One region of the Cellulomonas sp. PSBB021 genome, then DNA from elsewhere that is predicted to be linked to it. Evidence: riboswitches for the same ligand, from Rfam matches in the RefSeq annotation. Region 1 holds a riboswitch; each other region holds the start of a gene.

Region 1 (3,941 bases):
TGGACGCGCGTGCACGTGTCCGGCGGCAAGCTCGACTACCTCAACCTGCGCGACGCGACGCTGGAGGAGGTGCGGCTGACGGGGGTCGTGGTGGACGAGCTCGACCTGGCGCGGGTGCGCGCACGGCGGCTCGTGCTCGAGGACTGCCGCGTGCGGCGACTCGACGTCACCGGCGCGACCCTGACCGACGCGGACCTGCGTGGCGTGCGCGACCTGCAGCACCTGGACGGCGTCGCGGGGCTCGCGGGTGCGACGATCACGTCCGAGCAGCTCGTCGAGCTCGCGCCGGCGCTGGCCGAGCACATGGGTCTGCGCGTCCGGTGACGGACCGCGCGCGGGCGCGTCAGGCGAGCGTCATGGCCAGCGCGGTCGCGGTGAGTGCGGCGGGGTCGTCGGGGCGCACGCCCACGGCCGCGAGCTGGCCGAGCCCGACGACGGCCGCGAGCGCGACGGACGAGCGGCGGCGGGCCTCGTCGGGGTCCTGCCCGAGCTCGACGAGCAGGTCGGCGAGGTAGTCGACGCGCCGCTGGGACACCCGTGCGACGACGTCTGAGACGCCCTCGGCGGCGGCCTCGACGTACAGGCGCGCGCAGTCGCGGCGCCGGCTCGCGACGGCCGTGAACAGGGCCTCGACGCGGTCCCGGGCGTCGCCGCGGCCGTCGCCGTCGACTCCCGCGCGGGCCTCGTCGCGGTCACGACGAACGTGCGCCTGCACAACCGGCGCGGCCGCCTCTACCTGCTGCCCGTGCGTGCGCTGCACCCGCACGTCGTGCGGAGCATGCTCGCGCGCGCCGCGCGCGTCCTGACTCCCTGACCTCTGCGGCGCCGCTCGGCTCAGTCGAGCGCAGGACCGCACGCCGCCGCGGCGGTCGCGGCCAGGTGGTCCAGGCCGTGCACCGCGAGCAGCGGACGCGTGTCGTCGACGACCGCCCAGCAGCCGTCCTCGACCGCGTACCGCGAGCGCGGCCCGTCCGTCACGTACGCGTGCAGCGCCGCGACCAGCCGGTCGACGGCCTCGCTCGGCGTCCCGACCCCCACCGACGCGCGGATCGCACCGCCGCTCGCCCCCAGGCGGGACAGCAGCGGGTGCGCGCAGAACCGGCCGTCACGCACACCGATGCCGTGCTCGGCCGCGAGGTACGCGGCGACCAGGCCGGGGTCGTGGTCCTCCACCGTGAACGTCACGACCCCCACGGGCTCCGCCGAGTCCGGCCAGATGCTCGCGACGCGCACACCCGGGACCCGCTCGAGCCCCGCGACGAGCCGGTCCCGCAACGCCCGCTCGTGCTCGACGAGCGCCCCGGCCGGCAGCGCCGCGAGCGCGTCGCACGCCTCCGCCAGCGCGATCGCACCGATGACGTTCGGCGACCCGGCCTCGTGGCGCGCCGGGGCCGGCTGCCACACGGTCCGGTCGGCCCGCACGTCGCGCACCGCACCTCCCCCTGCGAGGTACGGCGTGCCCGTGTCGAGCCAGTCGCGACGGCCGACGAGCGCGCCCGCACCGAACGGCGCGTACGTCTTGTGGCCCGAGAACGCGACGTAGTCGGCGCCCGTGCGCGCGAGCGAGAAGCCGCGGTGCGGCACGAGCTGCGCACCGTCGACCGCGACCCGCGCACCCGCGGCGTGCGCAATCTCGACGACCCGCTCGACCGGCAGCGCCTCACCGGTGACGTTGGACGCGCCCGACACCGTGACCAGGGCGTACGCGCGCGCGGTGAGCTCCGCGCGCAGCGACTCGAGGGTCGCGGCGACGGTCTCGGCGATCGGCAGGATCGTCGTGCGACGGCCGTGCGGGTCGCTCGAGCGCAGCCACGGGAGCAGGTTCGCGTGGTGCTCCAGGTCGAGCACCAGCACCCGCTCACCGGTCGGGACGACGCCGGCGAGCAGGTTGAGCGAGTCGGTGGTGTTGCGGGTGATGATCGCGACGTCGTCCTCGCGCGCGTCGACGAACCGCGCGACCGCCTGCCGCGCGGACTCGTACAGCGCGGTCGACACCTGCGAGAGGTACCCCGCCCCGCGGTGCACCGACGCGTACAGCGGCAGCACCTCCGCGACCCGGTCGGCGACGGCCTGGAGCGCCGGTGCGCTGGCGGCGTAGTCGAGGTTCGCGTAGACGCGCTGCGTGCCGTCGACGAGCGGCACCGTGGTGCTGCCCCCGACCACGGGCAGGAGCGGCTGAACGGCGGGCGCAGCGGTCGCCGCGGTCGCGCCCGTCGTCGTGCCGGTCGTCGGAGCCGACGTCGGGGCCGTCGTCGGACAGGACGTGGTCTCGGCCAGTGCGGTCACGGGGGTACCTCCGTGGATCCGGGGACCCCGGGTCCGGGCATCCCGCGCTTGCCGGCACCGGTCGGTGCTCGGCCTGGTCGTCACCCGGGGCACCCCACCGCGGAGGAGGGTTGCCGGCCAGCGAGCCGGGGCTTCGCGCTGGCGCTCATGACCTGACCGAAAGGGTGGCGAGCCGGGCGAGCGGCTGTCAACGCGGACAGCCGTCTGTCTCGCCACGCGGAACGCGTGTCCACGAGGTGGATGTGGTCGACGAAACGGCGTTACGCTCCTCGCACCATCCAGAGCGGCCGAGAGATCTGGCTCGACGACGCCGCAGCAACCCGCAGGCCCCGCGCCTGGCCGAGGGTGCTACCGCCAGGACCGATGGAGGAGCGACATGGCCGGACCTTACGCAGGCGACCTCACCCCGCAGCAGGCCTGGGACCTCGTGGCGTCCGACGAGCGTGCACTGCTCGTCGACGTGCGCACCGAGGCCGAGTGGCAGCAGATCGGCGTCCCCGACGCCGCCGACGCTGGCGAGCGCGCCGCGTTCGTGCAGTGGCTGACCCCGGCCGGCCCCAACCCCAGGTTCCTCGACGAGCTCGCGGCGACCGGGCTCGAGCCCGGCGACGGCCGCCCCGTCGTGTTCCTGTGCCGGTCGGGCGTCCGCTCGGTCGCCGCCGCGCAGGCCGCGACCGCCGCGGGCTACGGCCCGGCCTACAACGTGCTGCGCGGGTTCGAGGGCGACGTCGGGCCCGACGGGCAGCGCGGTCACTGGGGCTGGCGCGCCGAGGGCCTGCCCTGGCGGCAGGCGTGAGCGCACACGCCCCCGGCCCCGGCGACTGGGACGCCCGGCGGGTCGACCGCTCGACGCTGCGCCCGGACACGCTCGCGGTGCGGGGCGGGCACGTCCGCTCGCAGTTCGGCGAGTTCGGCGAGGGGCTGTTCCTCACGCAGGGCTTCACCTACGACTCCGCGGGGCAGGCCGAGGCCGCGTTCGCGGGCGAGGTCGACCGGTTCCTGTACTCCCGCTACAACAACCCGACCGTGTCCACCTTCGAGGAGCGCCTGCGCCTGCTCGACGGCGCGCAGGCTTGCTACGCCACCGCGTCCGGCATGAGCGCGGTGTTCACGGCGCTCGCCGCGCTCGTCGGCTCGGGCTCGCGGATCGTCGCGGCCCGTGCGCTGTTCGGGTCGAGCGTCGTCATCTTCGACGAGATCCTCGCGAAGTGGGGCGTGCGCACCGAGTACGTCGACGGGCACGAGCTCACGCAGTGGGAGGCGGCGCTCGCCACCCCGGCCGACGTCGTGTTCTTCGAGACGCCGTCGAACCCGATGCAGGACCTCGTCGACGTCGAGGCGGTCTCGCGCCTCGCGCACGCGGCCGGCGCGGTCGTCGTCGTCGACAACGTGTTCGCGACCCCCGTGTTCTCCCGCCCCCTCGACCTGGGCGCCGACGTGGTCGTGTACTCCGCGACCAAGCACATCGACGGGCAGGGCCGAGTGCTGGGCGGCGCGATCCTCGGCTCGGCGGACTTCGTGGGCGGGCCGGTGCAGACGCTCATCCGCAACACCGGGCCGTCGCTCTCGCCGTTCAACGCGTGGGTCCTGCTCAAGGGCCTCGAGACGCTGTCGATCCGCGTGCGGCACCAGGCCGCGTCCGCGCTGACGCTCGC
Region 2 (3,941 bases), 830 kb from region 1:
CCGCGACCTTCTGGTCCGCGAACGCGAGCCACGAGCGCAGCGTCGGGTCCAGGTTCGGCTCGTCCGCCGTGTCGTGCGGCACGTGGAACAGCGACGTCGACGTGCCGACCGCGACCGCGCCCGCACCGATGACCTCGAGCTGCTCGAGCACCTGCAGCTTGGCGTCGAGGTCCGCGCGCCAGATGTTGTGACCGTCGACGACGCCCGCGACGAGCGTCTTCGACTCCAGGCCCGGCACCGCCTCGGTGGGCGCCGTGCCCTTGACCAGGTCCAGCCCGATCGCCTCGACGTCGGTGCCCGCGAGGACCGGCAGCGCGGCGCCCAGGTCCCCGTACGGGGCGGCGACGAACAGCGCGGGACGCTGCGGGCGCGCGAGCTCGGTCGCGAGCACGCGGTACGCGTCCGCGGTCGCCGCGAGCAGACGCTCGACCGGCACGTCGATGCTCTCCGAGACGAGCGCGGGCTCGTCGAGCTGCACCCACGTGGCCCCCGCCGCCGCGAGGTCGCGCAGCAGGTCCGCGTACACCGGCAGCAGGTCGTGCAGCCGGTCGATCGGCGCGAAGTCCGCGGGCGCACCCTCGGTCGCCTTCGCGAGCGCCAGGTACGTGACCGGGCCGACGATCACCGGGCGGGTCAGGACGCCGTCGGCGAGCGCCTCGACGAACTCCGCGACCGGGCGCGTGCCGACGTACGAGAACGTCGTCTCCGGGCCGATCTCCGGGACGAGGTAGTGGTAGTTGGTGTCGAACCACTTGGTCATCTCGAGCGGCAGGTCGTCGCCACGGCCGCGCGCGACCGTCGAGTACGCCGCGAGGTCGAGCGTGCCGTCCTCACCGACGAGGTCCGCGAAGCGCGCGGGGATCGCGCCGACGACCGCGGTCGCGTCGAGCACCTGGTCGTAGAAGGAGAACGCGCTCGGGATCGCGGCCGTGTCCTTCGGCAGGCCGAGCTCGACGAGGCGCTCGCGCGTCCGGCGGCGCAGCGCCGCGGCGGTCGCCTCGACCTCGTCGGCCGTGGACCTCCCGGCCCAGAAGGCCTCCACGGCCTTCTTGAGCTCGCGGCGCGGCCCGATGCGCGGGTAGCCGAGCACGGAGCCGGTCGGGAACTGCGGGGTCTCGCTCATGGGGTCCAGCCTTCGTGTCGTGGTGGTGCGGGGTTCGGGGGACGTGGGCGCCGACCTCAGCGGGTCGAGCCGTCCAGCTGCGCGCCCTCGAGCAGGTCGAGCGCGGCCTCGTGCTTGTTGTACGTGTAGAGGTGCACGCCGGGTGCGCCGCCGTCGAGGACGCCCTTGACGAGGTCGACACCCGCGCGGGTGCCGATGCGGTGCGCCGCCGACGCGTCGTCCGCGGAGCCGAGCGCATCGAGCAGGTCGCGCGGCACCGGGACACCCGTGAGCTCCTGCGTGCGCAGCAGCCGGGCCGGGTCGGTCAACGGGATGATCCCGGGGATGATCGGGATGACCACGCCCGCTGCGCGCGCCTCGGCCACCAGGCCCAGGTACGACTCGGCGTCGTAGAACACCTGCGTGATCGCGAAGTCCGCACCCGCCTCCTGCTTGGCGAGCAGCGACGCGACGTCCTGCGCGCGCGTGCCGCCCGTCGCCGCGTTGCCGCGCGGGAACGCGGCGACCGCGACCGACAGCGGCCGCACCCGCGCACGCACGGCCTGCGCCGGGCTCGCACCGCAGCGGCGGGACTCGATGTCCCGCAGCAGACCGACGAGCGCGCTCGCGGTCTCCAGGCCGTCCGGGTGGGCCTGCCAGTCGGCCTGGCCCGCGGGGGGGTCGCCGCGCAGCGCCAGGAACGAGCGCACGCCCTCGTCGAGGAACTCCTCGACGATCGTCGTGATCTCGTCGCGGCTCGTGCCCACGCACGTGAGGTGCGCGATCGGGGACAGCGACGTCTCGCGCAGCAGCCGCGAGACGAACGCGCGCGACGTCTCGCGCGTCCTGCCCGAGGCGCCGTACGTGACCGAGACGAAGTCCGGGTGCACGGCCTCGAGCTGGCGCACGGTCTCCCACAGGCGCGGCGCGGCCTGCGGGTTGCGCGGCGGGAAGAACTCGAACGAGAGCGTCGGGCGGTCGAGCGTGCCGAGCGGTCGCGGGTCGGCGGCCACGTGCGCGCCGGTCGGGACGCCGGGGCGCGCCGCGCTGCTCGCACCGTCGGCGCGCGCGTCGTCGAGCCGCGGCTGCGCCGCGGGCGGGTTCACGGTCGCCGCGCTCACGCCGGCGGGCCGTTCAGACACTGGGTCTGCGACATGTCCACTCCATCGGTCCTGGCGGAAGCACCCACACCCTCGTCGCGGAGGGGGGTTGCTGCGGCGTCGACGAGCCAGGTCTCTCGGCCGCTCTGGATGGTTGCCGTGATCGTAGGCCGGAAGCCCACATGCTGACCACGACTTCTCACGTTGCGAGACGGGCGGGCCGCCCAGCGGACGCGTCGCCGGAGACACGCAGATCAGGCGGGGAGGAGGCTCCGCGGGTCAGGCCAGCGGACGCGGGCGCTGGTGCGGGATCTCGCCCCACGGCTGGGTGCCCGTCACCGTCGACAGCAGACCGGCCTCGACCGCCTGCAGGACCTGCGCGTCCGGCGGGACCGACCCGCCCAGCGCCTCCCGCGCACCGCGGACGGCGTCCAGGCCGCCGTCGTGGTCGGGCATGTCGGTCATGCGCAGGACTGTAACCGCCGCGCACGATCAGGCGAAGTCCCCACGGCCGGATCACCCGAGGGGAGCACGTCCCGGGGTCCTCCGAGCGGGCGGCACCCGGACGGCCGGACGCCGCGGGCAATCGCATGACCCGTCCCGGCCGACGTGCGCTGACCTGCGGATCTGCTCTCGCGACGGGTCACCCGAACGCCACGGCCTACCGCAACGGCCTCCGCGCCCGCCGGGGGACTTCACCCACGCACCGACGGGCAGGCCGCCAGGTGGTCGTCGACGAGCCCGCACGCCTGCATCGCCGCGTACGCCGTCGTCGGTCCGACGAACCGGAAGCCGAGCGACTTGAGCTCGCGCGCGAGCGCGCGGGACTCGGGCGTCACCGCGGGCACGTCCGCCCACGACGCGGGGCGCACGTGCTGCGTCCGGTCCGGCGCGAACGACCAGAAGAGCGCGTCGAGCGTGCGGCCCGCCGCGTGCAGCGCGAGCAGTGCGCGCGCGTTCGCCACGGTCGCCTCGATCTTCTGCCTGTTGCGCACGATGCCCGTGTCCGCCAGCAGCCGTTCGACGTCGTGCTTGTCGTACCCGGCGACGACCTGCGGGTCGAACCCCGCGAACGCGGCCCGGAACGACTCACGCTTGCGCAGCACCGTGATCCACGACAGCCCCGACTGGAACCCCTCGAGCGCGATCCGCTCGAACAACGCCTCCTCGCCGTGCACCGGCACGCCCCACTCCTCGTCGTGGTAGCGCTCGTACAGCGGGTCCCCGTCCCCGAAGCACCGCCCGGTCACGGGCGCCGGAGCGGTCGCGGCCGCCAGCGGGGTGTCGACCGTCACGGTGTCGTCCATGCGGTCGAGTCTGCCGTCTCCCGCCCACGCGCGGCAGACCCCGCGCGCCCCCTGTGGACGACAGGTCGTCAGCCGAACCCCCCGTTCCCGCCGTCGGCCCGGCCCCGCTCCCAGACCCCGACGTCGTGGTTGCTACGGCTCAGACGCGCCGTTCCCGGAGCATCCGCGGGGGCGGCGACCGGCCACCTCGGCCTTTCACGGTGGAGGCTGACGTCAGAGTCTCGCAGGGAAAGGTGCCTTGACCTGAACATCAGACGTACGTTTTGCCACGGCATGCGATGGAGCTCCGCTATGGTGCGATTCGAGTGCCTCGCCGGGGCGAGGCGCATAAGCAGGGGAAAGAGTCTCGCAATGCATCGACAACTAGCCGTCCTAGGAGTCTGTCTGCTCACTGTGATAGTAGGGGGCTGTTCCGGCTCGAGTTCTGACGGC
Region 3 (3,941 bases), 1.5 Mb from region 1:
GGACGAGCAACGCGACCGCGGGCATCAACCTGGTCGCCTACGCGCTGTCGAACGCGACGGCGGGCCGCGGGGGAGCAGCGGCGCAGCGGTTCGCGCTGCGTCCCGGCGACGAGATCGTCGTCACCGAGGCCGAGCACCACGCGAACCTCGTGCCGTGGCAGGAGCTCGCGCTGCGCACGGGCGCGACTCTGCGGTGGATCGGCGTGGACGACGACGGGCGCCTGCGGACCGACGAGCTCTCGAGCGTCGTCACCGACCGCACGCGCGTGCTGGCCTTCACGCACGCGTCCAACGTGACCGGAGCGATCACCGACGTGCCCGCGTTCGTCGCCCGCGCCCGCGAGGTGGGCGCGCTCACGGTGCTCGACGCGTGCCAGTCCGTGCCGCACCTGCCGGTCGACCTGCACGAGCTCGGCGTCGACTTCGCCGCGTTCTCGGGGCACAAGATGCTCGCGCCGACCGGCGTCGGCGCGCTCTACGGGCGACGCGAGCTGCTCGAGGCGATGCCGCCGGTCACCACGGGCGGCTCGATGGTCGAGGTCGTCACGATGACCGAGACGACGTACGCCCCGCCGCCGCAGCGGTTCGAGGCCGGCACGCAGATGGTCTCGCAGGCCGTCGCGATGGGCGCGGCCGCGACCTACCTGTCCGACCTCGGGATGGACGCCGTCGCCGCGCACGAGCACCACCTGGCGGGCCTGCTGCTCGACGCGGTGGCCTCCGTGCCGGGGGTGCGGGTGATCGGCCCGACCGACACCGCAGACCGGCTCGCCGCGGTGTCGTTCGTCGTCGACGGCGTGCACGCGCACGACGTGGGGCAGGTGCTCGACGACGCCGGCGTCGCGGTGCGCGTCGGCCACCACTGCGCACAGCCGCTGCACCGCCGGTTCGGCGTGGCCGCCACGGCACGCGCGACCGCCGCGGTGTACACCACCGACGAGGAGATCGCCGTGTTCCGGGAAGCGCTCGCGGGGGTCCGGGCGTTCTTCGGACTGACGGACTGACGGACTGACGGACTGACGGACTGACGGACTGACGGCGCCCCCGGCGCCACGAGAAGGGCGACGTATGAGCAGCTCGATGGAGCAGCTGTACCAGCAGGTGATCCTGGACCACGCGAAGTTTCCGCACGGGCGAGGGCTGGGCGAGGCGGCCGACGGCGCCCGCTCGGCGCAGTCGCACCAGGTGAACCCCACGTGCGGCGACGAGGTGACCCTGCAGGTCGACGTGGACGACGCCGGTGTGGTCCGCGGGCTGCGCTGGGAGGGGCAGGGCTGCTCGATCTCGCAGGCCTCGGTCTCGGTGCTGCACGACCTGGTGCTCGACCAGCCGCTGGGCACCGTCGACACGCTCGCCGCGTCGTTCCGTGACCTCATGCAGTCCAGGGGGCAGGGGCTCGACGACGACGACGCCGAGGAGGCGCTCGGCGACGCCGCCGCCTTCACGGGCGTCGGCAAGTACTCCGCACGCGTGAAGTGCGCCCTGCTCGGCTGGGTCGCGCTGAACGACGCACTCATCAAGACCGGATCCCGGGAGGACGCATGACCACCCCCAGCACTGGCTCACCGACGACCGTCGCGGACGTCGAGGAGGCGATGCGCGACGTGATCGACCCCGAGCTCGGGATCAACGTCGTCGACCTCGGCCTCGTGTACGGGGTCGCGCTCGAGCAGAACACCGCGGTGATCGACATGACGCTCACGTCGGCGGCGTGCCCTCTCACGGACGTCATCGAGGACCAGTCCGCGCAGGCGCTCGACGGCATCGTCGACGGCTTCCGCATCAACTGGGTCTGGATGCCGCCGTGGGGCCCGGAGAAGATCACCGAGGACGGCCGTGAGCAGATGCGGGCCCTCGGCTTCAACATCTGACACACCTCGCACCCGGGCGGTGGACGGCGGACTCCTCGTCCACCGCCCGCGTTCGTGTGACGTCCCTTGCTCGTGCGAGCCGGGTCACGTTAGCGTTTCCCCAGGTCAAGAGCGATCAGCGAGACGCCCTCCGCGTGCTGGTCCGGCAACCGCGCAACCTCGCGCACGGTGCCCCGGAGGAAGACCGGCCCGGCGGCGACCGCCGCCGGGAAGTGCGAAGGGAGTACGCCCATGAGTGAGAAGTTCCTGCGCGCCGACGGTCTCGTCGAGCTGCGCCCCGCCCCCGCGGCGAGCCGGACCGGTGTCGACCTCGTCACCCGCGGGGAGCTGTGCACCGCGTGCCTGGTCGGCGACTGGGGTCTGTCGCTGCTGAGGGTCGCCAAGACGCTCTGCGACGACTGCACCTGGCTCGAGTCCGAGGTCTCGCGGCGGGCCGGAGCGGCACGCTCGCGTGCGGGTCGGACGGCCGGCGACGGGGTCGTGCAGCTCGCCGGGCTGTCCGACCCCGACGACGCGTCGTGGGCGCCGGTCCGCGCCGCGCTCCAGCTGCGCGACGCGCGCCTGACCGAGCTGCTCGACGACGCCGCGGCGTCGGGTATGGCGGTCGTCGAGCTGGACTCGGTGCGGGATCACGATCGCACCGTGCGAGCGGTCAGCCGGCAGGACGCTCTCCGGTCCGGTCTGCTCGACGACTCGGCGGAAGCACGAGTGCGTCTGTTCGCGGAGTGGCTGCGTCTGCTCGCTCCCGAGGACCACGCCGTGCGCGCCGACGTGCTGGCGGACGTCCCGGCGCTCGCGCACGCCCTGCGCGCGCACCAGGTGGGAGTGATGGCGGCCTCGGCCCGCGCTGACGTCGACCGGGTGGGCCGGGAGACGGCCCGAGCCCTCGCGACGGTGACGCGTGCGCCGCTCGCGCTGGGCGCCGTCGTGAGCCGTCTCGTTCGGGTCCGCCTGACCCGTTTCGCGCGCGCGGCCCGCGCGTAGCACCGACGCATCGCGTGGGTCCGGCTGACCTGCGTGGTGGGGGTCGCACTGGGCCGCGCCACGCAGGTCAGCCCGGCGCGGCGTGCGCTCAGCCCTTCTTCGACTTGGGGGCGCGCAGCCGGAGCCACCGCGCCTGACCCTCCTCCCGGAGCTCGACCTGCCCCTGGCGTGAGCGTACGAAGTCCGTGAACGTCGCGAAGCCGAGCGCAGCCTCGTTGTACCGGGGGTCGAGCCGCTTCATCTGCTGCTTGACCGCCGACGCCTGGCTCCAGCCGTCGGCGTCCTTCGCGACCAGCCCGAGTGCGCGTGCGAGCAGCCGCGTCGCGACCGGACCGCTGATCGGCTGTGACGATGTCTCGGGCTCGGTGCGCGCGGCCGTCGCCGTGCGCGGAGCGGTCGTCACGGGCGAGGCAGCGGTGTCGTCCGGGGCGCCCGTGACGACGGCGTCGTCGTCCTCTGCCTCGTCCGACTGCCGCACGGCCTCGTCGTAGTACTCGAACTCGTCGCACGCGGAGATCAGTGCCTTGCTGGTCCCGCCCGGCACGCCGACGCCGACGACCACGCGCCCGAGGCGCTTGCACCGCTGCGCGAGCGCGATGTAGTCGGAGTCGCCAGCCACGATCACGACGTGCGTGAGGTCGGTGAGACGGAACAGGTCCTCGAGCACGTCCACGGCGAGCCGGATGTCGGCGCCGTTCTTGGTACCGGACGCAGGGAAGAGCTGCGTGAGGTCGATCGCGCGGTCCACCAGCTGGCGCCGGTACGCCGCGTTGGCCGGCACCGACCAGTCGGCGTACGCGCGGGTCACGGCGAGCGTGCCGAACGACGACGCGTAGTCGAGGAGCGCGCTCACGTCAACCCGGGCGGCGTCGAGCCGAGGGGCGACGTCCTTACCGGCGTCACGCGCGTTGTCCTTGCGCCACGAGCCGTCACCGTGGAGCTGGTCGTAGCGGGAGATGACGATGTTGTCGAAGTCGAGATAGACGCCCACGCGGGCGGAGCTGTCGTCGGTGCTCATGCCCGGAGTCTGCCCGATGCGGGCGTCAGAGCGTGTCGGCGGCGAAGGTGTCGCACGCCGCGAGGTCG

Evidence for each region. Region 1 has a riboswitch for S-adenosylmethionine ahead of CBP52_RS10845 (aminotransferase class V-fold PLP-dependent enzyme). Riboswitches for the same ligand answer to the same signal wherever they lie in the genome.
Region 2: it holds a riboswitch for S-adenosylmethionine, as region 1 does, so the genes downstream of both, CBP52_RS14695 (methylenetetrahydrofolate reductase) here and CBP52_RS10845 (aminotransferase class V-fold PLP-dependent enzyme) in region 1, are expected to answer to the same signal.
Region 3: it holds a riboswitch for S-adenosylmethionine, as region 1 does, so the genes downstream of both, CBP52_RS03770 (hypothetical protein) here and CBP52_RS10845 (aminotransferase class V-fold PLP-dependent enzyme) in region 1, are expected to answer to the same signal.

Annotation. Positions count from the first base shown of each region.
Region 1 is NZ_CP021430.1:2,372,671-2,376,611, forward strand. Features, by position in the region: gene CBP52_RS10830 (pentapeptide repeat-containing protein) at 1-324, shown strand, start outside; gene CBP52_RS17595 (hypothetical protein) at 344-715, opposite strand; gene CBP52_RS10840 (hypothetical protein) at 704-814, shown strand; gene CBP52_RS10845 (aminotransferase class V-fold PLP-dependent enzyme) at 835-2,286, opposite strand; SAM riboswitch class IV at 2,326-2,439, opposite strand; SAM riboswitch class I at 2,558-2,656, shown strand; gene CBP52_RS10850 (rhodanese-like domain-containing protein) at 2,663-3,082, shown strand; gene CBP52_RS10855 (O-succinylhomoserine sulfhydrylase) at 3,079-3,941, shown strand, end outside.
Region 2 is NZ_CP021430.1:3,197,848-3,201,788, forward strand. Features, by position in the region: gene metE (5-methyltetrahydropteroyltriglutamate--homocysteine S-methyltransferase) at 1-1,123, opposite strand, end outside; gene CBP52_RS14695 (methylenetetrahydrofolate reductase) at 1,180-2,223, opposite strand; SAM riboswitch class I at 2,263-2,359, opposite strand; gene CBP52_RS14700 (hypothetical protein) at 2,482-2,667, opposite strand; gene CBP52_RS14705 (DNA-3-methyladenine glycosylase I) at 2,898-3,509, opposite strand; gene CBP52_RS14710 (hypothetical protein) at 3,801-3,941, shown strand, end outside.
Region 3 is NZ_CP021430.1:833,830-837,770, forward strand. Features, by position in the region: gene CBP52_RS03755 (SufS family cysteine desulfurase) at 1-1,004, shown strand, start outside; gene sufU (Fe-S cluster assembly sulfur transfer protein SufU) at 1,069-1,545, shown strand; gene CBP52_RS03765 (metal-sulfur cluster assembly factor) at 1,542-1,871, shown strand; SAM riboswitch class IV at 1,975-2,092, shown strand; gene CBP52_RS03770 (hypothetical protein) at 2,103-2,855, shown strand; gene CBP52_RS03775 (NYN domain-containing protein) at 2,944-3,873, opposite strand; gene CBP52_RS03780 (neutral zinc metallopeptidase) at 3,899-3,941, opposite strand, start outside.